Regions from separate parts of the Pseudoalteromonas sp. NC201 genome, predicted to be linked through region 2. Evidence: predicted binding sites of a transcription regulator. Region 2 holds the regulator's gene; each other region holds the start of a gene.
The links. The regulator sigma-54, encoded in region 2, starts transcription at its own class of promoters, with help from an activator protein. The targets are predictions, from matches to a motif close to GTTGGCACGNNNNTNGNNT.
Positions count from the first base shown of each region.

Region 1 (5,622 bases), 1.4 Mb from region 2:
GGTATAGCCACGCTCACGCAATAGCTCTTTCCAAAATGCCGCAGTAGGAATATCTAGGTTGTTTTGAGCTACAAAGCGCTCGCTTAAGCCACTATATTTAGCAACGGCCTGTGTCACACTTTGCTTTTCTTGGGCACTGATAAATGCGCCTTTGGCGAGTGCGGGAAGATACTGATCAACCGTATATTGTTCAACCTCTGCAAGTACTTCGAGTAAATCTTTATTTTGCAATTCAGAAGACAGCGCTTTGTGGTACCAAGCGGCGGCAGCGTAATACGGTAAACGGTTTGCCACTTCAACCGGACCTTCTCGTTTAATGCCGATTTCTGTAGGAGATACCAACACCACGCCATTGAGATAAAGCCACTGATTGTTTTGCATCGCGTGCGCAAGACCTGACACTCGAGTCGTGCCGTAGCTCTCACCAATCAGGTACTTAGGAGAAAGCATACGCTCATTGCGATGAATAAATGTATTGAGCCATTCGGCTAAGTACTTCACGTCCGCGTTGACGCCAAAAAACATCTTTGTTTGTTCGGCTTTACTCGGATATTTACCTTCAGCATTTTTGAGTACGCGAGAATAACCTGTGTTGACTGGGTTTACATAAACAATATCGGCAACATCTAGCACTGAATATGGGTTGTCTTTCAAGCCGTAAGGTTGCAGTGGATATCCTTCGTCATCAATTTTTAATACTCTTGGGCCAGTATAGGCAATGTGCATCCACACGGAAGCAGAGCCCGGACCACCGTTAAATGAGATCAGCAGCGGACGTTTGCTCATATCTTTGATTTTTGTGCGCTTGTAGTAGGTGTAATGCAACGTTGCAACTGCGTCGCCGTTTTCATTCCACACCGGCTGCGTGCCTGTTGTCGCGGTGTAGTTAATACGTTCACCTTTTATTTCGGCTCTATGCTCAGTTGTTATTTTATGATCTATCTCAATTGCGCGGTTGTGCTCTTCAGCTATGCTTGGTGCTGAGAGTAGGGCACAACTCACGAGCAATAGTGGTAGTAGTTTTTTCATTGCTTCCTCGGTATTGCATTAGGTATGTCTGCATTAAAGAAGTATTTCATCTGAAATTCAAAGCCGTTGAGACAAACTCAACAAAAAAAACGGCAGGTTTGAAAAATAGGCTGTTGTAACCTCGTTTATCGAAAAGTAACGAATTTGAGCCGATTTGGTTTTTTTTAGTGCAAGATTCGCGTATATTTAATACTTAATTATGTAGTAATAAAGTATTTAGCCTCGTTAAATTCTTGTTTCACTGCGCTTCTCGTTGTACTTAAGAGATCTCAATCCATGCAAAGAATTTTAATTGTTGAAGACAGTAAAGTCGTACAACAGGTATTGCGACACCTTGCTGCTCAGCATCTAGATGTCGAAATCGATTTTGCTTGGTCCCTCAAGGAAAGTAAGGACTTCTTAGCACAGCACCAATATACATTGGCGCTGGTAGATTTAACGCTGCCCGATGCGATGGACGCAGAGGTCGTGCAGCTCACGCTTAGCCACAAAATACCCACCGTGGTGTTGACCTCAAAAATAGATGAATATAGCCGCCAGCAAATGCTTGAAATGGGTGTGGTGGATTATGTGATTAAAGATAACCGCGATTCATACCTATACGCGGTCAAGTTAGCATCTAGACTATTGAGAAACCAAGGTTGCAAGGCGCTGATCGCCGATGATTCTGTGATCAGTCGAGCGGTAATGAAGCAGATGCTTGAAAAGCAATTATTTACAGTGCTTGAGGCGCAAGATGGCGAACAGGCATTGGAGATGTTGCTATCTGACCATGAAATTAAGCTACTGCTGACGGACTTTGCGATGCCGACGATGGATGGCTTTGAGTTGGTAAAATCCGTTCGTAATAGTCGTGGACGAGATGAGTTGGCGATTATTGGTCTGTCTGGCGCAGGAAGTCATGGCTTGTCAGCAAAGTTTATCAAATACGGCGCCAATGACTTTTTGGCAAAACCTTTTATGAGTGAAGAGTTTCATTGTCGTATCATGCAGACGATGGAACAGCTCAATTTGATCGCAGAAATCAAAGAATATGCGCATCGAGACTATTTAACAGGGCTTTATAACCGCCGCTATTTTTGTCAGCAAGCAGAGCGTTTAATCAAGAACAAACCGAGCCAGCATATATTGGCATTGTTAGACCTCGATCACTTTAAGTCTATTAATGATCAATATGGTCATGAAAGCGGTGATGATGTACTTAAACAAGTTGCTGATTTACTGCGTAGTGCATTTGGTCACTACATTGTCGCACGTATTGGTGGGGAAGAGTTTGCTTTGCTTATTCCAAGCTCAGATATGAAGATGGCAAAGCACATGCTAGAAGACTTTAGAGAGCGCCTTGCACAGCAAGCATTCAAAATTCCTGAGGGTAAGCATTATTGCACCATCAGTATTGGCCTCGCGGCTTGCCAATCAAAGAGTTTAAGCGAAGTAATGCGCAAGGCAGATAAGGCGCTCTACAAAGCGAAGGACAAACAACGAAATTGCGTTATCGCGCATTAGCTTTTCGTTATTTGGGTGTTTATGCACCAACTCAGTTCAGACTTAATATCAATGCACCTAGATGGTGCATTTTTTATGCGTGAAATTCCACCTCCCACTTTAATTCATTGTTAATTAAGGAATAAAAAATTTGGCATAAAGGTTGGATTACTGCATACAACAGGATCAACTGTCCTAAGGGGACTCAGCATGAAAATGATAAGTGCAATAATAAAACCATTTAAGCTTGATGAGGTACGTGAAGCGTTAGCCGATCTAGGGATTGAAGGTATGACGGTTGTTGACGTTAAAGGGTTTGGACGTCAGCGCGGTCATACCGAACTGTATCGCGGTGCAGAATATCAAGTCGATTTCATTCCAAAAATAAAAATAGAAATTGCGACGTTAAGCGAAAACGCCGAGCGTGTTGTGGAAACGGTTACAAAGGCTGCGTTCACTGGAAAAATTGGTGACGGAAAAATCTTTGTTTACGACTTAGATCAAGTTGTTCGGATCCGTACCGGCGAACTTGATGAAGAAGCCATTTAAGGGGAGCCAAGCAATGGAAAATACAATAATAGAACTAAAATTTTCATTAAATACCTTTTACTTTTTGATCTCTGGTGTTTTAGTTATGTGGATGGCTGCCGGATTCGCTATGCTTGAAGCGGGATTAGTACGCTCAAAAAATACCACTGAAATCCTTACCAAGAACGTCGCACTGTACGCCATTGCTTGTACTATGTATCTGCTTATTGGTTACAACATCATGTATGTCGATAATGCCGAAGGTGGGGTTTTACCAAGTCTTGGTGCGCTCATTGGCAGTGCTGCTGATGATGCCGACCATGCACTGCAATCCGACTTTTTCTTCCAAGTGGTATTTGTTGCAACGGCTATGTCAATTGTCTCTGGCGCTGTTGCCGAGCGTATGAAATTGTGGGCGTTTTTAGCATTTTGTGTGGTGTTAACTGGTTTTATCTACCCGTTAGAAGGCTATTGGACGTGGGGCGGTGGTTTCTTATCTGAGCTTGGCTTTGTTGACTTTGCCGGTTCAGCCATTGTGCATGGTGCCGGTGCTGCTGCGGCACTAGCGGGTGTTCTGTTACTTGGTGCGCGCAAAGGAAAATATGGCAAAAATGGTGAGATTTACCCAATTCCTGGTTCCAACATGCCACTGGCTACACTAGGCACCTTTATTTTGTGGATGGGATGGTTTGGCTTTAACGGTGGCTCTCAACTGTTCCTTGCCGACAAAGAAAATGCCATCGCGGTCAGCCAAATCATGCTAAATACCAATGCGGCGGCGGCGGCAGGTGCGGTTGCTGCACTGTTGGTGTGTAAATTAATGTGGGGCAAGGCGGATTTAACTATGGTACTTAATGGTGCGCTAGCAGGTCTGGTGACTATTACCGCTGAGCCTGCCTCTCCAACACCTGTATTAGCGCTTATTCTCGGTGCCATAGGCGGTGCATTGGTGGTGTTTAGTATCGTTGCACTAGATAAGGCAAAAATTGATGATCCTGTCGGTGCTATCTCTGTTCACGGTATATGTGGTGCGCTAGGTGTGATGATGGTGCCATTTTCAAACTCAGACGCTACTTTCCAAGGTCAGGCTGTGGGACTTATCACTATTTTAGGTTTTGTTTTCATTGCTTCTTATATTGTCTGGAGTGTATTGAAAGCGAGCATGGGGATCCGCGTTGGCGAAGAAGAAGAACTAAGCGGTATGGATCAACATGATTGCGGCGTAGATGCCTATCCCGAGTTCGTGACAGTTCGCGGACAATAATACCAATTTGGCTCTCAGTCAATATTGTAAAGTTCTCGTTGTCTAAACAAAGTGAGTCCAACAGGGCTCACTTTTCTTTATATATATTATTCTACTTTCAGCAGTTGTTAATTTAGGTTACCCTACCATCTTGCGATTCATTTTTTAGTTTTACTTGGGTCATGACGGATAAAAAGAAACGAAAACCTGCCAACAAATCAAACGTCAAAGCGAACACTTCGCGTAAAAACAATACCCAGCAAAACGGTTCTAAGATGCAAAGAGTTAAAAGCCGTGTACTGAGCACGTTGTGGTCTTTCTTTTGGAAAGGGACTATTGCGGCGATATTCCTTGTTGCAATTTATATCATCTACTTAGACGCCAAAATAAGCCGGCAGTTTGAGGGCAATAAGTGGGAACTTCCCGTTCAGGTTTATGCCAGATCGATGCAGTTTTTCCCCGATCAATTCCTTAATGAGGATGAAGTGCTGTGGGAGCTGAAGCGGCTTAACTATTCTCGTGTAAATCGTATCAGCCGTACCGGTCAATATATCGTTCAAGGTCGCACAATCACCATCCATCGTCGCGCGTTCGAATTCTACGATGGCCCAGAAGTGGCGCGTATTTTTACGCTTAATTTTGCTGGTAAAAAGCTTGCCAATATTGTTGATAATCAAGGTCGGCGCTTAGCCGGCGCTCGCTTAGAGCCGGTGCAGATTGCTCGGATCGGCAATGAATCGCGCCAAGACAGAGAGTTTGTTCCGTTCGATAAATTCCCTAATATTTTAAAAGAAACACTGCTGGTGGTAGAAGATCGAGACTTTTACGAACATCATGGTGTTTCTGCGCTGTCTATTTTGCGTGCGCTGTATGCCAACATCAAAGCGGGGCGAACTGTGCAAGGTGGCAGTACGCTTACGCAACAGCTCGCAAAGAACTTTTATCTCACCAGAGATCGCACCTTAATCCGCAAGGTGAATGAAGCATTCATCGCATTGATTTTAGATTTCCGTTACAGCAAAGATGAAATCCTTGAAGCCTATTTAAACGAAGTGTTTTTGGGACAAGCCTATAATCAAGGCGTTCATGGTATGGGGCTTGCGGCCGATTTTTATTTTGGTAAACCAGTGGACGAGCTTGAGTTTGACCAAGTCGCTATGTTAGTTGCAATGGTTAAAGGACCGTCTTTTTATAACCCAAGACGATATCCTGAGCGGGTAATGGAAAGGCGCGATTTAGTCTTAAGGTTGATGGTGGAAAATGGCCTCATCACAACCCCTGAGTATCGCGCGGCGCTCTCTAGGCCGATTGATGTACAGCCTTTAAAAGCGAGCCGT
Region 1 covers NZ_CP022522.1:3,152,836-3,158,457, reverse strand. The annotation lists gene PNC201_RS13740 (S10 family peptidase) at 1-1,029, opposite strand, end outside; gene PNC201_RS13735 (GGDEF domain-containing response regulator) at 1,306-2,535, shown strand; gene PNC201_RS13730 (P-II family nitrogen regulator) at 2,725-3,063, shown strand; gene PNC201_RS13725 (ammonium transporter) at 3,077-4,306, shown strand; gene mrcB (penicillin-binding protein 1B) at 4,468-5,622, shown strand, end outside.
Region 1: PNC201_RS13730 (P-II family nitrogen regulator) is a predicted target of sigma-54. The motif match lies at 2,665-2,683, and genes of this name have one in related genera.

Region 2 (5,622 bases):
TTGCGCTACTTGAAGCCAGAGGCTTTACGGCTGATGATTTTGCACTTTCCCACCCTGGTGGTAGTTTGGGAAGACGTCTACTACTAACCGTTGCTGATGTCATGCATCAAGGGGATGCAATCCCTATGGTCAATAGTCACTGCACAGTCAAAGAAGCTTTATTTGAAATGTCCGCAAAAAGTTTAGGTATGACGGCAATCGTAGATGAAAGCTCGCAATTACAAGGGATTTTTACCGATGGCGACTTGCGCCGTATTATCGAACAAAAGGTCGATATTCACACCACCCCAATCACGCAAGTAATGACGGCTAAAAGTACGACGGCACGCGCCGATATGCTCGCAGCTGAGGTACTCAATATTATGGAAACCAAACGGATTAACGGCTTGATTGTGGTGAACGAAAACAACATTCCGGTTGGCGCCTTGAATACGCAAGATTTACTTAGAGCGGGGGTGCTGTAATGCAATTTGAAGATTTATATCAGACGATTTCAACTGAAGCTTGGGAAAAAGCAAAACAAATCAAATTATTAATTTGCGATATTGATGGCGTATTCTCAGATGGCCGTATATACCTTGGTAACAATGGTGAAGAACTGAAAGCATTTAATACCAAAGACGGGTTTGGTATTAAGGCCTTGATTGATAGTGGTATCGAAGTCGCCGTTATCACAGGTAGACATTCACAAATAGTTCAGCAACGCATGACTAGTTTAAATGTAACTTATATTTACCAAGGTCAAGAAAACAAGTTAGTGGCATATGATGAACTGAAGACTAAGCTCAACCTTAATGATGACGAAATTGCATATATTGGTGATGATGGCCCAGATCTACCCGTAATGGAACGAGTTGGTTTTGCCGTTGCCGTCAATGATGCACATCCTCTTGTTAAACATATCGCCCATTACACGACCTTGATGCCAGGTGGCTTTGGTGCCGTGAGAGAACTAACTGATCTTCTAATGCTCAGCCAAAATCACTTATTGACTTCCAAAGGATCAAGTACATGACCGTATTACGTGTCATCTTACTCATTGTTTTCGCTTCTTTAATGGTATGGATGTGGTCGCCCATGTTTAATCCATCAGAGGCGGATCCAGCAAAAGAAGATGAACCGTTAGCTAAACCCGATTATGTTGCAACCACGCTTCAGCAAACGACCTATAGTGAAAATGGCTTATTAAACTATCAGGTAACTGCTGATAAGATGGAGTTGTATCAAGATCTTGGCTTTAGTCACTTTGAAAAGCCCATTTTCACCTTATATAACGGTGAACAGAATTGGCAAATAAGCGCATTAGAAGCAACCCTATACGAAAACAACACCTTGATATTAGAGGGCAATGTGTTGGCAAAGAATTTAACGCCTAACGCCATGATCACGGATATCAATGCCGATAATGTAAGAGTTGAAATTAAGCAAAAATTGATGAAGTCGGAACACCCTGTCGTTATCAACGGTCCTAGTCTTAGGATCACAGGTAAAGGACTGCATGCGGATCTACAAAAGCAAGTGATCGAACTCATCAACCACACAAAGACAATTTATTATGACCAGTAAAATCATTAACAAACTAGTTTTCATCGGCTTGCTTGCAAGTTCTACTCTAGCAATTGCTGCAGAACAAAATGAAGTCATTATTGATGCTGGCCGTCAGCAAGCTCAACTGCAAAGCAACATCGGTATTTTTGAACAGAATGTTGTTATTATTCATGGCAACAGAAAGATAAATGCCGATCGCCTAGAGGTCCACCGCCGCGCGGAGCTCGGCATTAACAAGCAACTGCTTGTGGCAACTGGCAGCCCTGCCACTTTTAGCGAACGTCAACCCGATGGCAACTTACTAGAAGCCAAAGCAAATGAAATCCGTTACGACGTAGCGAAGGGAACCCTAGTGATTTCTGGTGATGCTGAAATCAATCAAACTGGGCAAAAAATCAATGCTCAAGTCATCACCTATGACATTGAAAAGCAATTGATCAGCGCTGAGCGCTCAGACCAAGAAGACTCTCGAGTAAGAACCATCCTTGTTCCTGTTGATGACAAAAAAGACGCTAAAGAGAAAAAAGCGCAGGAAGAAGGTAACAATTAATGAGCGAGCTCAAAGCAACTGGTCTAGCAAAGAGTTATAAAGGTCGTCAGGTCGTCAAAAATGTTGGTTTAAGTGTTCAGGCTGGCAGTATTGTAGGCTTATTAGGACCAAATGGTGCAGGTAAAACCACTACGTTCTACATGATTGTAGGGTTAGTACCAAGCGACAAAGGCTATATTCAGATTGATGACGAAGATATCACTTTGTTACCGATGCACAGCCGTGCACGACTTGGTATTGGCTATCTACCGCAAGAGTCTTCAATCTTTAGAAAACTCACGGTCTATCAAAATTTGATGGCGATTTTAGAAACTCGAAAAGACTTATCTAAAGTTGAAAGAGAAGCTGAACTAAACGAGTTACTGGATGAGTTTAATATTCAACACATTCGCGACTCACAGGGCATGGCATTGTCGGGAGGCGAAAGAAGACGAGTCGAAATTGCTCGTGCTTTAGCCGCAAACCCTAAGTTTATCCTGTTAGATGAACCTTTTGCTGGTGTTGATCCTATTTCGGTGTTAGATATAAAGACAATCATAGAGCACCTAAAAAACCGTGGTATCGGTGTGCTTATCACCGATCATAACGTTAGAGAAACACTGGACGTATGTGAAAAGGCCTACATCGTTTCACATGGTGAGTTAATCGCTGCAGGCACGCCAGAACATGTTTTGGCAGATCAAACCGTAAGAGATGTCTACCTAGGCGAACAATTCAAGCTATAGTTAAGACGTAGTATTAATAACTGTTAAAAAGGATTGTTAGAGATACATGAGGCAATCATTACAGCTGCGCATGGGGCAGCAACTTACAATGACTCCGCAACTGCAACAAGCCATTCGCTTGCTGCAGCTTAGTACATTGGATCTGCAACAAGAAATACAAGAAGCATTAGACAGCAATCCATTGTTGGAAGTGGAAGAAGGTGATAATACTGACGGCGAAAACGCTGACCAACACAGCCAAGAAAAGAGCCGTGCTGACGACAATCAAGATTCAGCCGATGAAACGCAGGTTAGTGACTATGAGATAGACTCAGATACCGCCATGAGCAAAGACACTGTGAGCGATGACCTTGCCATGGATGTCACTTGGGACGAGTATATGAGTGCAGCGCCTGCTGCAAGCTCAGGTCCACTTCCCGATGACGATAATGTTTATCAAGGGGAAACCTCTGAATCTCTCCACGATTATCTCATGTGGCAACTCGAACTGACACCATTTAGTCCAACAGATAGAGCTATTGCGATTGCGATTATTGAAGCGGTCGACCTGTCAGGCATTCTAACACTGTCTTGCGAAGACATTTTAGAAAGCATTAATGACGAGAATAGCGAAGAGCCTATTGAGCTAGATGAAGTCGAAGCCGTACTCAAACGCATTCAGCTTTTTGACCCTGTCGGTATCGCAGCGCGTAGTTTACAAGAATGCTTATGCATTCAGCTAAACCAATTCGCCCCAGATACCCCATGGATTGCCGAAACAAAAATGATCCTGACAGAGCATATCGACTTGCTTGCCAGCCGTGACTATCGAACTTTGGCTAAGAAAACGCGCCTTAAAGAAGCCGATCTCAAAGAGGTCATGACGTTAATACATAGCCTTAACCCAAAGCCTGCGGCAAGCATTATTCATGAAGAGCCTGAATATGTGATCCCTGACGTATCGGTGAAAAAAGTAAAAGGTCGTTGGGTCGTAGAGCTAAATCCTGATGCTATGCCTAAAATAAGAGTAAATGACCATTACGCTGCGATGTCTAGAACGGCGAAATCCAGTACGGATAGTCAGTTTATTCGCTCACATTTACAAGAAGCAAAGTGGTTTATTAAAAGCTTAGAAAGCCGAAATGATACTTTATTAAAAGTTACCAATTGCATTGTGCAACAACAACAGGCATTCTTTGAACATGGCCCCGAAGCAATGCGCCCTATGGTGCTAAATGATGTTGCTGAAATGGTTGAGATGCATGAGTCCACAATTTCCCGTGTGACAACACAAAAATACATGCATACACCTCGGGGAATATTTGAGCTGAAGTATTTCTTCTCTAGCCATGTAAGTACGGAAAATGGAGGTGAGTGCTCTTCTACAGCAATTAGAGCACTTATCAAAAAGCTGATAGCTGCAGAGAATACCGCGAAGCCATTGAGTGACAGCAAAATTGCAGATATCTTAGCTGAGCAAGGAATTAAGGTAGCGAGACGTACGATTGCAAAATATCGTGAATCCCTAGCCATTCCACCGTCAAATCAGCGTAAAAGCTTGATATAAGACGTAAAACCCAAGAAGGAAAAATGCTTATGCAACTAAATCTAACTGGTCGCCATGTAGAAATTACTGACTCATTAAGAGACTATGTCACCAACAAGTTTGCGAAGCTAGAAAGGCACTTTGATCATATCAATAATGTGCATGTGATCCTTGATGTCGAGAAACTAGTACAAAAAGCAGAAGCAACATTACACGTAAACGGCGGCGAGCTATTTGCATCAACAGAGCATCAAGATATGTATGCCGCAATTGATGGCCTTATCGACAAGCTAGATCGTCAAGTTATTAAACACAAAGAGAAGCTCACTCGACACTAAGATGAAATTAAGTGAATTAGTGAACAAGGACTGCAGTAAAGCTGCGGTCCTTTTTAATAGCAAAAAACGTATTTTAGAATACATCAGCGAACTGGCTCATAGCCAAATTCCAAATACCAGTCAGCATGCTATCTTGGACGCCTTAATGGCGCGAGAGAAATTAGGCAGCACAGGGATCGGTAAAGGCATTGCCATTCCCCATGGTCGACTTGAAGGTTTGGATAAAATCCTTGCAATGGTGCTTGTCAGCGAGCAAGGGATCCAGTTTGAAGCCATAGATAAGCAGCCTGTCGATATTTTTGTCGCGTTCATCGTACCTGAAGGTGATAATCAACAGCACCTGAAGACCTTAGCGGCGATTGCTGATACACTCAAAGACAAGTCTTTTTGCAAAATGCTTAGGCAAGCAAAAAGTGATGATGAGTTATATGCAGTGATCCAAGGTGAACTTGATGAGTGATGAAGAAAAAGGACTCGAGCTTATCATTATCAGTGGCCGCTCAGGCTCTGGTAAATCTGTAGCGCTTCGAGTATTGGAAGACTTAGGCTACTATTGTGTGGATAACATTCCGGTCAATTTGCTGCCGTCTTTAGTCCGCAGTGTTTCGGACAATTATAATAAAATTGCAGTCAGTATTGATGTTAGAAACTTACCTAAAGAACAGGACGAGTTTAATGACATTCTTGAATACTTACCAGGCTTTGCCAAACCTACCCTGTTTTATTTAGACAGTGACGATCAAACCCTGATAAAGCGCTTCTCAGAAACACGCCGTTTGCACCCTCTTTCACTGCATAATCTTCCATTAGATGTTGCGATAAAGAAAGAACGGGAATTGTTAGACGTGCTGATCACTCGCGCCGATTTTCTCATTGATACTACAGGCCTGAGCGTTCATCAACTTGCAGAAGATATCCGCGAAAAAATCTTAGGTA
Region 2 covers NZ_CP022522.1:419,699-425,320, reverse strand. The annotation lists gene PNC201_RS01805 (KpsF/GutQ family sugar-phosphate isomerase) at 1-464, shown strand, start outside; gene kdsC (3-deoxy-manno-octulosonate-8-phosphatase KdsC) at 464-1,015, shown strand; gene lptC (LPS export ABC transporter periplasmic protein LptC) at 1,012-1,566, shown strand; gene lptA (lipopolysaccharide transport periplasmic protein LptA) at 1,556-2,098, shown strand; gene lptB (LPS export ABC transporter ATP-binding protein) at 2,098-2,823, shown strand; gene PNC201_RS01780 (RNA polymerase factor sigma-54) at 2,870-4,369, shown strand; gene hpf (ribosome hibernation promoting factor) at 4,399-4,686, shown strand; gene ptsN (PTS IIA-like nitrogen regulatory protein PtsN) at 4,688-5,146, shown strand; gene rapZ (RNase adapter RapZ) at 5,139-5,622, shown strand, end outside.

Region 3 (5,622 bases), 1.0 Mb from region 2:
TGGCATTAGCACATGTTATTAATCCACAATTTGTACCAACGACGAATCGCTACAATCCCTGTTTGCTGCAAGAAGCCTACGTTGGTGAATTGAGCGACCTTAGACAGCAGGCGAGTTGGTTAAGTCATCTAGTTGATACTATGCCTGCAGGTGTTGTGGTACTTGATGGTCAAGGTATGATTGCCAAGGCGAATCAAATCGCGATGGATATGTTGGGTGAACCACTCGAAGGTGAAAAGTGGTTTAGCGTTATTCAGCGTTCATTTCGACCACAGCAGGACGATGGTCATGAAGTCTCTCTTAAAGATGGCAGAAGAATTAAGTTAGATATAACCGCGCTAACACCGGAACCTGGGCAACTCATTTTGATGACAGATCTTACCGAAACGCGCCGACTCCAAAGTCGTGTTGCGCATATGCAAAGGTTAAGTGCGTTGGGAAAAATGGTTGCTTCATTGGCGCATCAAGTGCGTACGCCGTTATCGGCTGCGATGTTATATGGTGCAAATCTAGGTGCGGCTAATCTTCCTTCGGCTTCTCGAGAAAAGTTTCACGATAAGTTGATGTCTCGGTTAAAAGACTTAGAAAGCCAAGTTAATGACATGCTGCTGTTTGCTAAAAGCGGTGAACAACAAGTGGTTGAGCGAGTGTCAATGCAACAGTTATTGAGTGAAGTCAAAGCGGGTGCTGACGCTATGGTTGAGCTTAACCAAGCAAAGTTGGAAGCATTTTTACCCGAGCCAGATATCGAAATATTAGGTAATCGTACTGCGCTTGCAAGTGCGATCCAAAACCTGATCCACAACAGTATTCAAATAATTGGCAGTGCGGCACACATTGAACTTAATGCAGAGCGCGAGCCGTGTGGCGAGTATGTACGTATCTCAGTTGTTGATAATGGACCTGGCATCGATGAAACCTTAGTAGACAAGTTGTTTGAACCATTTTTTACAACTAAGTCGCAGGGGACTGGGCTAGGACTTGCGGTGGTTAATTCGGTCGCTAACGCGCACAAAGGATTTGCGCAGGCAGACAATGTTGAAGGTAAGGGCGCACGTTTTAGTTTGGTACTACCACTAATTGAGGCGGAGGAACTATGAGTAACAGAGTTTTAGTTGTTGAAGATGATGCTGGTTTAAGAGAAGCACTCATTGATACATTGCAGCTTTCAAATATCGAGTGCGTAGAAGCAAGTTGTGCGGAACAAGCCGTTTTATTGCTAAAGCAAGAAGCCTTTTCTTTGGTTGTGAGTGACGTGCAAATGGGTGCCATGAGTGGGCTTGACTTGTTAAAGACCATTAAACTCAACTATCCCGAATTACCGGTATTGATGATGACAGCATACGCGACCATTGATGATGCGGTTGAAGCGATGAGATTGGGTGCCATCGACTATATGGCTAAGCCATTTGCGCCTGAAGTATTGCTCAATATGGTTGGACGTTATCTACCTGAGAAGGAAAAAGAGACAGACGGCCCCATTGTTGCCGATCCAAAGAGTATTAAACTACTTGAACTGGCTGCAAAAGTAGCTAAGTCGGATGCCAGCGTTATGGTACTTGGACCGAGCGGTTCAGGTAAAGAAGTGTTGGCTCGCTATATTCACGATAAATCCGACAGAGCAGATGAGCCCTTTATCGCAATTAACTGCGCTGCAATCCCAGAAAATATGCTCGAAGCGACCCTGTTTGGTTACGAAAAGGGGGCATTTACAGGTGCCATTCAGGCGTGTCCTGGAAAATTTGAGCAAGCACAAAAGGGAACGATTTTGCTTGATGAGATCACAGAGATGGATTTGGGATTACAAGCAAAATTACTTCGCGTGTTACAAGAGCGCGAGGTAGAGCGTTTAGGTAGCAGAAAAACCATTTCACTGGACGTCAGAGTGTTGGCAACCAGTAACCGCGATTTAAAAGAAGCGGTGGAGGATGGGGTATTTAGAGAAGATTTATATTATCGCCTCAATGTTTTCCCACTAGAGTGGTTGCCACTGAAGGACAGAGCGGGTGATATCGCAGTGTTAGCCGAGCATTTGTTGGTAAGACATACGCAAAAAGCAGGCAAGCCAACACCTATATTAAGCAGCGGTGCAAAGCGCAAGCTCAGTTCACACAGTTGGCCTGGAAACGTAAGAGAGCTAGACAACGTTATTCAACGTGCCCTGATTTTGTTCCAAGGTAATGAAATTCAAGAAGATGATATTTTTATCGAAAATTTCTCACCGATGGCTTTGATTGAGTCTGCACCACTTGTAAATCATGAAGCATCAGCTTTAATGGAGCGCTCTCAAGGTGAGGATGAAATCATTAGCTATAAAGATGAGTTACAGGATAAAGAACACCAAATTATTTTAGATACGCTAGCAAAGTTTAATGGTAAACGTAAAGAGGTGGCGGAGGTGTTAGGTATGAGTCCTCGCACACTTCGCTATAAGCTGGCAAAAATGCGAGATTTAGGGATTGCACTACCCGCTTAACCTAAGTTAGCTGAGCTTAAAAACAATGAGTTAGCTCATTGCTTATCCAAACCTCAGGTTAAGCTTTATCTGTTAATTCGAATTTAATTAGGTGCCTATAAAGATCAGCAGATCTTAGGCGCCTAGTTTTCACTTCTATGCACTGCCAATTTTTCGACATGCTAAAAATATTTCAACATACTGAAAATTAACGATTTTAAGTTGGCACGTTTTCTGCTTTATTACAGGTAACTAAGAGTTATTTTGAGTAAAGCATCATGAAAGTACAATCATCAGCGCTATTTCAAGAAATGCAGGCAATGGCTGCAGAAGCGACGAGAAACACACAGCCATCAGTGCAGCCGGTTAAGACGGCGGCATCTTCGTCGGCTCAGTTTGGCGATTTACTCTCAGACGCACTTAATACGGTTCATGGCTTACAACAAGAAGCGAAACAAAAAGTCACCGCTGTTGAAATGGGTGACAGAAGCGTTTCTCTAGCAGAAGCCATGATAGCGAAACAAAAATCGTCGGTCGCTTTTGAGGCAACAGTGCAAGTTCGTAATAAACTTGTTGAGGCCTATAAAGAAATCATGAGCATGCCAGTTTAATTGAGTGACTGTGGAGAGTAATCGTGGCTACTAATCAATCAACAGATCTTACGCTTTCCGATGCAGCGCTGAATAATGACAGCGGATCGGATGAGCAACAAGAGCAAAAATCAGGCTACTTCAGTGCGCTAAGCGGTGTTGATATGTTGCGCCAGGTTACTCTGGTTATTGCCCTTGCTATTTGTTTAGCAATCGCAATCTTTATTATCATTTGGGCGCGCCAACCAGATATGCGCCCACTTGGTAAATACCCAACAGAAGAACTCGTCGAAACGTTAGACTTTTTAGACCAACAGAAAATTGAATACCAATTAGATGGTAATATCATTTTAGTCGCTGAGTCGGACTATCAAGACATAAAACTACGCATGGCGCGTGACGGTTTTACCCAGTCTCCGAGTTCTGGCACTGATATTCTGATGCAAGATATGGGTTTTGGTGTTAGCCAACGTCTTGAAAGAGAGCGCTTAAAACATAGCCGTGAGCAACAACTTGCGAGAACAATTGAAGAGTTACAAGACGTAAATCGTGCAAAAGTGTTACTTGCAATTCCAAAAGAAAACGTCTTTGCACGTCGCGAGAAAAAGCCCTCTGCAACCGTAGTTATTACCCTTAAACGTGGCAAAACGCTTGGCGGCGAAGAAGTTGATTCAATCGTAGACATTGTGGCATCAGCGGTACAAGGCCTAGAGCCTTCACGCGTGACTGTCACCGATCAAAACGGTCGTCTACTCAACTCTGGTTCTCAAGACTCTTTAGCTGCGCGCTCGAGAAAAGAGTATGAAATCGAACGTAAGCGTGAACAAGAATATCTAGAAAAAATTGATAGCATCCTGATCCCAACTGTAGGTCTTGGTAACTTTACCGCGCAGGTCGACTTAACGATGGACTTCAGCGCAGTTGAAGAAACGCAAAAACGTTATAACCCAGATTTACCTGCGGTTCGCAGCGAAACAACGTATGAAGAAAATAATATTGGTGGTTTAGCTGTCGGTATTCCGGGTGCGCTGACTAATCAGCCTCCAGTGAACTCAAATATCCCAGAGGTTGCTGGGCAAGGCGGCAATGGTCAAAGTGCAACACCAAGCAGTAATCAAAAAGAAGCAACCCGTAACTATGAATTAGACACCACTATTAGCCATAAACGTCAGCAAACAGGTGTTATTCGCCGGATCAGTGTGAGTGTGGCCGTTGACTACCTCGCAAAACCTGATGCTGAAGGTAACATGGCAATGGCGCCGCGTACGCAAGAAGAGCTAAATAACATCCGTCGTTTGCTACAAGGTGGTGTGGGCTTTGATATGCAGCGAGGTGATGCACTAGAGGTAGTGACTGTGCCATTCGTGCGTGAAGACCTCACTGAAATGCAAGAGATACCACTTTGGGAGCAAGATTGGTTCCAAAAGACAATCCGTCTTGCAGCAGGTACCTTAGTGATCATTGTGCTAATCTTAGCGGTAGTAAGACCTATGCTTAAGCGTCTAATTTACCCAGATGATACGCTTGAAGATTTTGATGAAGATGCGTTGACCAGTGGTGTAGATTTAGGTGACAGTACACTCGATATGCTAAATAACGAATTCGATGAGTCTGCGGTTGGCTTCTCTTCTGACGGTAGATTACAATTGCCAGACTTACATGGCGACGAGGACTTACTCAAAGCAGTACGTGCCTTAGTTGCTAACGAACCAGAACTCTCATCACAAGTTGTGAAAGCGTGGTTGACAGAAGATGACTGATCAAGAACAAAAACAATTGCCCGCAGCCTTTGACGTTGACAAGCTAGATGGCGTCGACAAGGCTGCCATCTTACTGCTTAGTTTGACTGAAGAAGATGCGGCTCAGATTTTGAAACACTTAGAGCCGAAGCAAGTGCAAAAGGTCGGTATGGCGATGGCCTCCATGGATGACCTATCTCAGGCTAAAATTGCAGCTGTGCACAATTTGTTTATCGAACAAATTCAAAGTTTTAGTACAATTGGTTTCCAATCGGAAGATTTTATTAAGAAGGCGCTAACCGCAGCACTTGGTGAAGACAAAGCGGCAAGCCTTATTGACCAAATCGTTATGGGCTCTGGTGCAAAAGGGTTGGATTCGTTGAAGTGGATGGACTCGAAGCAAGTTGCCAATATTATCCGCAACGAGCACCCGCAGATCCAAACGATTGTATTGTCTTATCTCGAGCCTGAGCAATCCGCCGAAATTTTGTCTCAGTTTCCTGAGAAAGTACGCTTAGATTTAACTATGCGTATTGCAAACTTAGAAGAAGTACAACCGGCGGCACTACAAGAACTCAACGAGATCATGGAGAAACAGTTCGCAGGTCAAGCTGGTGCACAAGCGGCGAAGATGGGTGGCTTAAAAGCCGCTGCGGATATCATGAACTACCTAGACACCAATGTCGAAGGCCAGTTGATGGATTCAATCCGAGAACATGACGAAGAAATGTCGCAACAAATTCAAGACCTCATGTTCGTGTTTGAAAACTTGATGGATGTAGAAGACAGAGGGATCCAAGCCATACTGCGTGAAGTGCAGCAAGACGTACTGATGAAA
Region 3 covers NZ_CP022522.1:1,455,696-1,461,317, forward strand. The annotation lists gene PNC201_RS05925 (sensor histidine kinase) at 1-1,100, shown strand, start outside; gene PNC201_RS05930 (sigma-54-dependent transcriptional regulator) at 1,097-2,476, shown strand; gene fliE (flagellar hook-basal body complex protein FliE) at 2,734-3,066, shown strand; gene fliF (flagellar basal-body MS-ring/collar protein FliF) at 3,087-4,805, shown strand; gene fliG (flagellar motor switch protein FliG) at 4,798-5,622, shown strand, end outside.
Region 3: fliE (flagellar hook-basal body complex protein FliE) is a predicted target of sigma-54. The motif match lies at 2,677-2,695, and genes of this name have one in related genera.

Region 4 (5,622 bases), 980 kb from region 2:
GCTATCTGACGACCATCCTTTTTTGTATGTGCTAGGTGGTACTTTGGTGAATCATCAGGGCGGGGTTATGGTTAATGCCAGAGTGGTTGGGCTTAGAAGTAAAAGTGTCGTGGGTTCTGCTCAAGGCTTTTTACCGCAAAACGTAGTTAACGCCCTACAAGATGGTGCGGCATACGATGGCATTCGTATAGAGCGTGCGAACTAATTCGGAGGCGATGATGAAAAATGTAGTGCTATTCGCGACGACACTTGCATTACTCGGTGGCTGCGAAATGACAAAACAAACGGCTTCCGAACCTACAGAAACGCAGCAATCCGACATGGAAATATTGTATGCCATGATGGAAGAGCAAGAGCGTAATGAAGATTCACAAGCCTCGGTATTGCAAGATATTGGTTTCGTTAGCTATCGTCATCGCAAAGAAATTGCTAACTACGCCAATCAAATTGCGTTGGAACTGTCAGATACTGTATTAGGGCAAAAGCCTGAGTCGATAGCGGTAGCCAGTTTTGTCAACTTTAATGAATCATTAAGGGATACAAACCAGCTAGGAAACCAATTGGCTGAGTCCTTAATGCATCAAATGCAAAAGCTGGGTTATCAAGCGTTAGACTTTAAAGCATTGGGGAAAATTGAAGTGACATCCAGTGGTGACTTGACTTTTTCGCGTAAAGCAAGCCGCTTGAAAAACACGCAATCTCCCAGCCATTTGCTCACAGGCACTATGGTTTACCGTCCACGAGGCGTGGAGGTAAATGCAAGATTGTTAGAGTTTAACACTAACTTAGTGATCGCAAGCACGGTGGTGACCATCCCGTATTTTATCCTTGATGATCAGGCAACCGCTGCAAGGTAGTACTTCAAATAGCGGTTTTTAGAAGAAAATACCGTTTAGGTTTTATTAAACGAAGAACTATCCTACTTCTTATTCACACCTCAAGTGAAGTAACTGATAGCGCAGTAGTGGGTCTTAACTGCTGCGTATTCACCTACTGAGCCAGCTCATTTATTACCGCGAATAAATTGACTATTAACCTTTAAAAGTTCATTAAGATCAGTATACTAAAGCGAAGTCACTGAGATGCAGTACAACAGAGAATCAACAATTCTCGACTTTCATTGGTATTAAGTACCGCAGATCCCGCTAGTGAAGGTCAAAAAAGGCGATTGTTATCTGACTTTAGAGATTGTCCCCATAGTTTAATGGATAAAACAAGGCCCTCCTAAGGCTTAGATGTAGGTTCGATTCCTACTGGGGACGCCATTGGTATCACTTTTGCGTGGAATTACCAAAGTAAATGGGCGGCGGAAGCATGATGTAGAGTGTGTAAAGTCGTCGAAAATCTTGTCAGCGTCATAGGTAGTCTTAACCTTACAGTTCAAACTCATTTTCATTTTCTATTTGAATTTCAACCAAATCATTAATTTGCACATTGTGAAGTGGGCGATTACTGATATTTACCGCAATGGCGTTTTGCGCATTCACCTGGATCACTTGCAGTTTATTAATGGTTTTAATTTGATGCATAAATATTTTACCATCGATATTAGTCAGCGGATTACTATGCGCTACGTTAAGGATCTGGCCATTCTCTAAGCCATGCATGCGGCCCAAATTAATAACGACTTGTTCATCATCGATATGTAGGATTTTGCCGTTGGTTGGTAAGCAGGCCACCGCTGCGTTTAAATCAGTTGCGATTTGTGTCAGCGTGGTTTGGATCTCATCAGCATAATCTGTCTGCCAAAAGCGCTCACTGTACACATCAATTAATTTGGTCTTCTTAAACGGCCACACGCCTTGAGTGGCATATTGCTTTTGCCACACCCTTTCATGAGAAAGTGCATCAAACAGCGCAAAGTCTACCTTGAAGCTTCTTAAATATTTATCACTTTGCCAAAATGCGAAGTCGCTATTAAGTTTATCGACACCTGCAATATCAGTAATTTGACTCAGTAATACAAATTGGCTGTTCGTATTTGCCGTAATGGTCTCGATTAGCTGTTCATTATAATCAAACCGCTGGCTGAAAAAGCGGTTAACGTCTATGGTCTGTGCGAAATAAGGAACAGGTTCTAAGCTCAACTTTTGTTCAGACATTGTCTGGTATAGGCGCTCGCTCACCGCTTTATTTATGTCAAAAATTTGACCTAGTGTTGCTTGGTGTTTATTTTTTAACTGACTTTGTGTGACTGCAACCTGTTTGTCGTAAGCACTAGTAGGGCACTGAGCACTCTGTGGGGTAATATCGATATGTAATGTCACCTGCCATGAGTCACCAACTTTTGCTTCAGCAATTACGTTGGCACTTTGGATTTCAGCATTTGAGCGGATCTTAAGTTGATCTTGGGTGAGTACACCATCGGTGACGGTTTGCACACTACTCACCGAAGCGCCAGAAAACAGCAAAGCTTGTGTGATGGCGTCATTTACCGCCTTTCTTTTGGCTTTTTGATGGTCGCCATTTTTAACGTCAGCTATGCCGGTAACTTCAAACCATTCAGCATAAGCTGGATGAACCAGGGTGATACACAACAGTGATAGACTGGTCGCGAATTGCTTTTTCATGTTTAAATGCCCAGATCAAAAACTACTCTTCAACTCAGCAATACCTGTGCCAAATTTTGGCAAGGTTCGTGCATAATCATACATTATGAAAGTTAATTTTATTTCTTGCCAATACTCAATGAAACCACGACAACCCTTGCGAGACCAAGATGTTGGGGAAGTGCTTAATTTTGATTGGTATATATTGTAGCGGAGTGTGGTGAAATGCGTATCACTAATTCTATCAGTTCAGTTGTTATGGTTTGTTCGCTAGCAGGGCTCAGCGGCTGTTCAAGCCTCGTTGATAAGCATATTGAATATGAAACAGTGCAACCGGAAACTTTTCCTGTTTTACGGGCTGTGGGGTACGCTCCTTTGAGTGCTCAGCCGGGTAAAACTGCGGGTGAGAAGCAGCTAATGGCCATTAAAGTGTCAAAATTAGAAGCGTATCGTGAATTGGCTGAGCAACTGTATGGCCAGAATTTGACATCCACTATTACGGTAAAAGGAGCGGTTGCGCAAAACGACGGTCTTAAGAGCCAAGTAAATGGACTTGTTCGTGGGGCTAAGGTGCTGAAAAGTTACGCAGTTGGTGATACTTACGCGACGGAGTTAGAGCTTGATATGAAACGCGTTTATGATTTGTATATTACTCAAGTCAAGCCGCAGAAAATTAAGAAGATATCTTATAGCTTTAAGTAAGCACTCATCACATATCGCTTACTTAATGCGCTTCACTTCGATTGTTCTTCAATACTAAAATACGACAGGCGTGGCTACGCCTTTAGGTTACGTACCAATTCACTGTCGCTACTTTTCACGCTGCCATCTTGACCATATGTAATCGAAGTTGGTGCGCCAATTAAGATCCCTTTTAGTTCACGTGTGCTTACATTAGCCTGATGAGCCGTTTTAGCATTGATTTCATTTTTGGTTTGGCACTCACTGAGTAGTGCTCGCACTTTAGCAACGAGCGGGGCTACTTCACTGCTTTCAAAGACGTGAGACTCAGTTTTTGACAATTCATTGTCGAGCTTTTGCAGTTTTGAAATGAGAGTTAGCTTTTCACGAGCGATTTCTTTTAAGTTGTCGCCACGCCGAGACGCGAGCTCGTCAAGCTCACGAGCCAGAAGCTGGGTCATCGCTTCTAGCGTCGAGATTTGTTCTGAAAGTTTGTGGTGGCAGAGCCGAACCAAATCATCCATATATTTCGAACTCAAATGCAGCTATGTTTTTGGCTAGTTTTTCCGCGTCAACTTGATACTTGCCTTCTGCAATCGCTTTTTTCAGTTCTTCGACTTTCTTGTCGTCAAAGCCTGATGACTGCTGCGCTTTTTCGTTGACCGTTTTCAGCTGTTGCGCTTGTGGAGTCAGGCTCACTGAATCCGCAGCTGCTTTCGGTGTAGCTGGTGATTTAACTGACGCACTATTAGCATCATTTCTTTGCAATTCAGCCTTCTGTTGCTTAACATTATTAGCAACGGATGTAGACTGATTCTGACCGTTAACTTGATTAACCATGATTGTAGACCCAATAAAATTATACTCTCAGCCTTGTTATCGGCGTTTAATAGTATTACTTTAGCAAATTTTTTATAAATTCACCTCTACTGTTTCCACTTCTATTACTCTAGCACGTAAGGTTTTGCCAGAGCGAGCGTTTTTAATATTAATAAGTTCACCACGGTTGCCATCTTGCTGCGCTTCTCCTTGAGTTTTGATCACAAGCCCACCTGATTTAGCAATAATCGTCACCGTATCGCCTTTGCAGACCATACAAATATGAGCCTGAGTAAAGGCTTGACCTTCTCTGATATTACGTTTGCTTCTACTGCCTATTAGTATCGACTTATCTTCTATATAGGAAACTCTACGAAAACGTTTCGGCTGATACTCTATTTTCACATCGCCATCCTGAATAACACGGCCTTTTTCTAACATGGTCGCGCTAACTAAAATAGGGAAGAGGTGATCGATACGCACGTGGACGTATTGAGTCCAGCTGAGGGTATCGTTGCATCTAATTTGTACTGTCACTTGAGTGTCAAAAGGCGGAGTCATTGCTGTACTATATTGCAACGGCGATTGACAATCCCTTGCTGGAATTCTTGAATCAAGTGGTATAGCAGTTAGTGATAGCTGGCTGTCGGGATCTTGCTCTACATTTGGTTCAACAAATTCTATTGCGCTTTGTTCTAAAGTTTTGTTGTCATATTGCTGACAATAACCATAGTCAACGCCTATAAAATAAGCGAACAAACAAAAAAACTGAATGTAATGGGTTTTTTTTAACAAACTCATGATGTTTCGACTATGCTTATGGGGTGAAACAAGGTATAAAGATTCTGCTTTAATAACTGCACCTAATCAAGGGTGGTAAACCATATCAGAGTCGAAGCAAAGATCGTTCCGATTAGCGGTTTATACAGTAGGAGATTGAAATGGCAGGTATTTTAGACTCGGTTAACCAACGTACACAGCTGGTTGGACAAAACCGTCTCGAGCTATTACTTTTTCGACTTCAAGGTCGACAGCGCTTCGGCATTAACGTTTTCAAAGTCCGAGAAGTGCTTCAATGTCCAGCATTGACAAGCATGCCCAAGTCAAACCCTTTGATTCGAGGGGTTGCTCATATTCGAGGCCAAACAATATCCGTAATTGACATGTCACTTGCGGTTGGTGGGCCTCCTATTCAAGATATTCGCAATTGTTTTATTGTAATTGCGGAATACAACCGTTCAGTTCAAGGCTTTTTAGTCAGTGCGGTAGAACGCATTGTGAATATGAACTGGGAAAAAATAATGCCCCCGCCATCTGGGGCAGGCCGTTATTCCTATTTGACAGCGGTTACAGAAATTGAAAACGAGCTAGTTGAAATATTAGACGTAGAAAAGATCCTCAATGAAATTTGCCCGATCAACACGGAAGTCAGTGCTGACATTGTCTCTGATGGTGAAATGCAAAAAGATTTAGGCGAACGTATTGTCTTTATCGCTGATGACTCTGCGGTTGCTCGTAATCAGGTCAAACGTGCATTGGAGCCATTAGGTGTTCAGACTGAGCTGGCAAAGAA
Region 4 covers NZ_CP022522.1:1,403,760-1,409,381, forward strand. The annotation lists gene PNC201_RS05665 (FlgO family outer membrane protein) at 1-205, shown strand, start outside; gene PNC201_RS05670 (FlgO family outer membrane protein) at 216-857, shown strand; tRNA gene PNC201_RS05675 (tRNA-Arg) at 1,191-1,265, shown strand; gene PNC201_RS05680 (flagellar assembly protein T N-terminal domain-containing protein) at 1,374-2,570, opposite strand; gene PNC201_RS05685 (LPP20 family lipoprotein) at 2,775-3,251, shown strand; gene flgN (flagellar protein FlgN) at 3,326-3,754, opposite strand; gene flgM (flagellar biosynthesis anti-sigma factor FlgM) at 3,747-4,070, opposite strand; gene flgA (flagellar basal body P-ring formation chaperone FlgA) at 4,143-4,850, opposite strand; gene PNC201_RS05705 (chemotaxis protein CheV) at 4,991-5,622, shown strand, end outside.
Region 4: PNC201_RS05685 (LPP20 family lipoprotein) is a predicted target of sigma-54. The motif match lies at 2,626-2,644, and genes of this name have one in related genera.